DNA from 2 places in the Anaerobacillus sp. 1_MG-2023 genome. Region 2 is predicted to be linked to the other one. Evidence: riboswitches for the same ligand, from Rfam matches in the RefSeq annotation. Region 2 holds a riboswitch; the other holds the start of a gene.
The links. A riboswitch is a leader RNA that binds a small molecule or an ion and turns the genes downstream of it on or off. The one in region 2 is predicted to bind S-adenosylmethionine.
Positions count from the first base shown of each region.

Region 1 (3,166 bases), on a different contig from region 2:
ACGGGGAGGCAATCTCTAAGGAGGATTTTAAGAACGAAGTGAACCTTTTACGTGCTGTTGCTTCTATTACTGAGGAGTGCGACGGTGATGTTACACGGATGCAAAAGTTGTATGAGCATAACGTTGGCAGAGACTCACACGAAGAGGAGCTTGAAGTGATTCAAGAATTTGCTAACGGGTATACGATGTAAAAAGCGCTAGTTGGAGTGACTTTCTTCAAAGAACGGAGTGAGATGTATGGCAATCATTCATGTAGAAAATGCTTATTACACACGTGAGAAACAGATGATTTTATCAGATATTTCTTTTTCGGTAGAGAAAGGACAGCATCAGGCCATTGTCGGATTAAATGGATCAGGTAAAACGACGCTACTTCAGTTAATTCACGGCTCGATCTGGCCCCTACTTCGATATGATCCCATCGTTGAAGTATTAGGGCAGCGTCTTGGAAAAACTGATTTGAATGAACTTAGAAAATCTATTGGCTGGGTGAGCAACGCTTTCACTGAGCGTATTTCTCCCATGCAGGAAGTAACAGATGTTGTGATTAGCGGGAAGTTTGCCTCAGCTGGACTTTATGAGCAGGTGACAGAAGAGGATGAATCGCAAGCGATGAAGGTGATGCAAGAATGGGGGATTGCTCATTTACGCGGCAAACCTTTTCGAATTTGCTCTCAAGGAGAGAAGCAGAAAATCTTGATTGCAAGAGCGTTAATGGCTTCTCCAAAGCTTCTTATTCTAGATGAACCGTGCAACGGACTGGATCTGTATTCACGCGAACAGTTATTAGCTCAGGTTGAACGACTTGGAAAGAAGAAAGAGGGTCCAACCATATTGTATATCACTCATCATATTGAAGAGATTTGTCCCGTATTCACTCACGCTATGATTATGGAAAATGGTCGAATTGCAGTGAATGGCAAGAAGAAAGATGTGTTAACAGCTGAACATCTTAGTAAAAGTATGGGCGTCCCTTTAGAAGTGACGTGGAACAGAGAGCGGCCTTGGGTTCAGGTGATTTCAAATGAGATGAAGCCAGCTTATCCATCTACATAAGGACCGTGTATCTCAAGAAATGTCCAAATTCAATCATTGTCAAAAGGAGGAATGTATTGAAGGATTTTGATTCGCTAACGCATAAAGAAATCGCGATTCGATATACGGTATTGACGCTGTTTCTATCGTCTACGATTTTTATAGTGGATTACGACCTTTCACTGTAGTCATATGTCATATGCATGCTGCTATCGATATTTGGTATTGCGGTGAACTTGTTGAAATGGAAACGTGGAAATAAAGTTAACGTCACATCTAAAGATCATGTCATTCGCTCCGGTGTTTTTTCTTTCACGGCTTTTCTCTTGTTGGTGCTGCCTTTTGACTACTCCGTTTGGTTGATGAATCTTATGATTCTATCTCTTGTCATGGCCAATGCGATTGATTTCATGCGCATGCGGAATAGGATACTAGAGGGGGCAACGTGAGGGATAAAAGACCTGAATCATTTGGATTATTTTTCATGAAGATTCCTGGTGTTATCGCCATTCAGTTAATTGAATGATGATAATTTTCTAATAATATATTGACTTTTATTCGAGCACGAGATAACATTTGAACCAATCATTGTCATTTACAATTTGATAGCAATATTTCTTATCAAGAGAGGTGGAGGGACTGGCCCTATGAAGCTTCGGCAACCGATGAGATGATTCTTCATCTCATACTGTGCCAAATCCAGCAGGTTTATCCTGAAAGATAAGAAGACTGGCTTCGTACTTACAAACCTTTCTTCTTATATTTTAGAAGAGAGGTTTTTTGTGTTGAATGGGTTAGGGGGAATGCAGACGAATTTATTTACGCTTAATTCCGAGTAAACTACTTTCATTACATTGAATTAAAAATGAGTATTGTGAGGTGGATTGTATTGCAGTTACAGGTTGTGAATAGCCCTTTTGACAATGAACAAACGGAGCTTTTAAATCGTCTCTTACCAACATTAAATGAGACGCAGAAAATATGGCTGAGCGGATATCTTTCCGTACCAGGAAGCTCTGAAGCTGCGGCAGCTACTGAGACGGTTGCTCAAGGTGTTTCTGCTTCAGAAGCATTCTCGAAACAAGAAGCAAAAACACGTGAGCTTACGATTTTCTATGGCTCACATACTGGCAATTGTCAGTCACTAGCGGAATCTTTCTTTGAGCGATTGGAAAACGAGAAATTCAACGTTACCCTTTCATCGCTTGATGATTTTAAGCCAAAGTCGCTTAAAAAAGTAGAAGATTTATTATTGATTACAAGCACCCACGGAGATGGCGATCCTCCTGATAATGCGTTAAGCTTCCATGACTTTGTTCAAAGTAAGAGAGCCCCTGAATTAGAAGGTCTCAGATTCTCTGTCTTATCACTTGGTGATAGCTCCTATGAGTTTTTCTGCCAAACCGGGAAAGATTTTGACAAGCGCTTTGAAGAATTAGGTGCAACAAGGCTTTATCCTCGTGTAGATTGTGATCTTGATTTCGAAGAGCCGGCAGAAGAATGGTTCGAAGGCGTGACGGGAGTATTGAAAGAAGATCAGTCTACGAGAGAATCGACTTCTGAAACAAAACCTGATGAGTCGAGTCAGACGTATTCCAGAACTAATCCATTCAAAGCCGAAATTCTTGAGAATGTTAATTTAAATGGACGTGGATCGAATAAAGAAACGCGGCACATTGAGCTTGATCTTGAAGGATCGAACCTTGAATATGAGCCGGGTGATAGCCTTGGTATTTACCCGGAGAATGATACTGCTCTTGTCCGTCAGCTAATCGATGAAATGAACTGGAAGCGAGAAGAACAGGTTACGGTGAACAAACAGGGTGACGTTCAGCCACTTGAAGAAGCTTTAACGAAAACATATGAGATTACGAGTCTCACAAAGCCATTGCTCAAGAAGGTCGCAGAGCTGACATCAAGTTCTGAACTTAAGCGCATGGTTGAAGCGGAAGGCGAAGAACTAAAAACATACCTTTACGGTAGAGATTTAATTGATTTGGTGAAGGACTACGGACCGTGGACCGTCTCGGTACAGGAGTTCGTAAACGTTCTGCGCAAAATTCCGGTTCGTCTTTATTCGATCGCAAGCAGTTCAAACGCAAATCCAGATGAAGTTCATCTCACAATTGGC
Region 1 is NZ_JAUORD010000001.1:78,646-81,811, reverse strand. Features, by position in the region: gene Q4550_RS00415 (MBL fold metallo-hydrolase) at 1-191, shown strand, start outside; gene Q4550_RS00410 (ABC transporter ATP-binding protein) at 238-1,056, shown strand; gene Q4550_RS00405 (hypothetical protein) at 1,275-1,484, shown strand; SAM riboswitch class I at 1,651-1,762, shown strand; gene Q4550_RS00400 (assimilatory sulfite reductase (NADPH) flavoprotein subunit) at 1,925-3,166, shown strand, end outside.
Region 1: it holds a riboswitch for S-adenosylmethionine, as region 2 does, so the genes downstream of both, Q4550_RS00400 (assimilatory sulfite reductase (NADPH) flavoprotein subunit) here and Q4550_RS05040 (Na+/H+ antiporter NhaC family protein) in region 2, are expected to answer to the same signal.

Region 2 (3,166 bases):
ATTAAAACGTCCCATAATGATCGCGGAGAAGAAGTTGAGCTTTTCGTGCATCAAACCTCTTTTACACGAGAGCCGCTCGGCAGACTGACTAGCACAGCTAGATTACCCGATGACCTTGAGCGTGTTTATCGCTCAGCAGTGAATGTACATAACATGAAGGATTGGACTGCAACGGCTGTAATGGCTAATCGTGTTCTTGAGAGCATTACAGGTAGTTTTCTTTCTGAAAATGAGCTAGGACAGCCACTTTCTAAACAGCTAGAAACACTTGCTAAGCAGATTGATTTAGAAGAACCAATTGTAAAACTAGGACACCTACTAGGCAAAGGTAGTAATTTAAATCACCTCCTTTGTCTTGAGAAAGCTACAAGTGAAGAAACGGCCAACTTAATTATCGACTTACTAGATTCACTTATTGAATACTTGTACATTCTTCCTCAACGAATTGTGCATCTTCAAAAACAAATCGAAGGATAATAAAAAAAAGCAGGTAGCCCAATTTGAGCTAGCTGCTTTTTAAATGCTCATATCAAATTTTAATTCAAGATTCTGTTCACTATCACTTTAGCCCTTTTTCGAAAAAGAGGGATAGTTGATGAAAATCGCAATAATTCCTGCAATAGCAATGAGGATTGGATAAATTGAATACGGTAGTAGAGCGAGTGGCGAAATCGACGCAAGACCTGCTACTGCAAGCACCTGTGCCCCATATGGGAGCATGCCCTGTATACTACCTGAGAAAATATCAAGAATACTAGCAGACTTTCGTGGGTCTACCCCATATTCTTCGGAAATGTTTTTCGCAAGTGGCCCCCCCATTATGATCGAAATGGTGTTGTTAGCTGTTGATAAATCAAGCACGCTTGCGAGACCGGCGATACCAAACTCTGCTCCTCTACGAGAAGTTACTTTGCTCAGGATTTTGTCCAATACGTATTGTATTCCTCCGTTATGCTTAATGACTTCAATCATCCCTCCGATGACAAGAGCAATCATGGCAAGGTCTTCCATCCCTTTTATGCCCTCTGTAACCGTGGAGATCAGTCCACTCATTCCAAATGTTCCGTTATATAAACCTACAATCCCAGCAAATAAGGTACCACTTACAAGTACAATAAGAACATTAACACCAGCGATCGCTGCGATCAGTACACCTAAATAAGGAATAATTGTAACGAAATTAAATGCGTGTTCTCCTCCAACCGTTGCTTGCTCTCCCATCGTTAAAGCACCATATATAATGGCTGTTACGATAGCAGCTGGCAAGACTATAAAAAAGTTTACTTTGAATTTATCTTTCATTTGCGTATTTTGTGTGCGTACTGCCGCAATTGTAGTATCTGAAATCATAGAAAGATTGTCACCAAACATTGCCCCACCTATGACTGCTGATAAAGCCAGCGCCGGGGCAACTCCGGTTTGCTCTGCAATTCCAATTCCAATGGGAGCAAGTGCTACAATTGTTCCCATCGATGTACCCATCGAAATAGAAATAAAACAGCCAATAACAAATAAACCTACGATTAAAAGATTAGCTGGTAGAATCGATATACCTAAATTAACAATCGAATCTACTGCTCCAATTTTTTCAGCTGTTCCGGCAAACGCCCCAGCCAGTAAAAAGACTAAAATCATTAATATGATATTCGTATTACCTGCTCCACGACAAAACACTTCCACTTTTTTCATAAAGCTTTCTTTTCGATTCATCGAAAGAGCTACGCCCGCCGCAATTAGAGAAGCGAGAATAACAGGCATACTATAAAAGTCCTTTGTTATGATAGCTGTACCAATAAAAAGCACAATAAATATTCCAAGAGGAAGTAAAGCCAGGCCGTTCCCCTTTATTTCTTTCTCCATTATTCATGTCTCCTTCATCTTTTATTCTGTCTCAATAAAAAAAGCCCACTTCAAGAGAAGAAGGCTTTTGCACTTATCTCTCAAGATTTCTCTTGCTGGAAGCAGCACCTTTCTGATGATCAGAGGTTGCTGAAGCTTCTTTGGGCCAGGTCCCTCCACTTCTCTTAATAAGAAATATACAATTATCAATGAGCGCATGCTTCATTTTACTTTTTCATAACGAGCTTTACTTTATCACGCATTATTCTGATGAGTCAACTTTGATTAACTGCATCAAAATAAACTCCTCATCCTTAAAGGAGTTTACCTGATTAACTAGTCTGGTTCAAGCTTTGTATGACTACCAATTTTTGCATTAGATCAATCTTTATTTTCCCAAAAACCACTCAATATCCTTCATAATCGATGCCGGTTTTTCTTCTGGTAGAAGGTGACCAGTTTTTTCATAGATGATCAGTTTAGCATTTGGGAGATCGTTACTGAGACGCTTCCCAATTTTCAAAGGCACAACTCTGTCGTTCTCTCCCCATATTAGTAGGCTAGGTGTATGAATTTGATTTAGTTCAGCTTCTGACAAATCTCCTTCGCGATCTCGAATCATCCTAACTAATGACCGAAAGATACCCTCATTGAAGAAAGGTTGGATATATCCATCCATCATTTCTTCATCGATAAGGGAAGGATCATAAACACAATTAAGCAAATTTCCTCTGACACCTTTTCGATAAAGCCACCTTTTCAAGTATACCGAGAAAAAAGGTAAATACGATGTATACACTAGACTCTGTTTAGCCTTTTCAAGATATCCTGAACTGCACAGTAAAATATTCTTACTAACGAGATCATCTTTCATAGCCGAGGCTCTCATTGCTACTTGCCCACCCATAGAATGGCCGATCATAACAGTATGATCAATTGAAAGCCTTTCTAAAAGTTCAACCACCACTTCCGCATAATTATGATAAGAGTGGACAAAACGATTAGACTTTTCACTTTTTCCGAACGGGGGAAGATCAATGGCAACAACAGTATATGCCTTTGTTAATAATGGTATCAATCTTCTGAAGCTGAAGCTCGACGATAGAAAACCGTGAAGAAGCGTTAATACTGGCCGATCGACGGCTGTGTCATTTCTATAGTATTCATAGTGAATATCAATTCCTTTGATCTTTTCCGTATTTTGTTTAAGATTTTGAGCTAATAGCATCTTTCATCTCACTCCGGATTTTAAATTCACCTGATCTGATTTACTCTTCGTTTCTAACCAGAAAGGATGGTCTCACTTATTCAGGTTTGACTTTATACT
Region 2 is NZ_JAUORD010000002.1:241,930-245,095, reverse strand. Features, by position in the region: gene Q4550_RS05045 (hypothetical protein) at 1-477, shown strand, start outside; gene Q4550_RS05040 (Na+/H+ antiporter NhaC family protein) at 565-1,860, opposite strand; SAM riboswitch class I at 1,931-2,034, opposite strand; gene Q4550_RS05035 (alpha/beta fold hydrolase) at 2,228-3,067, opposite strand.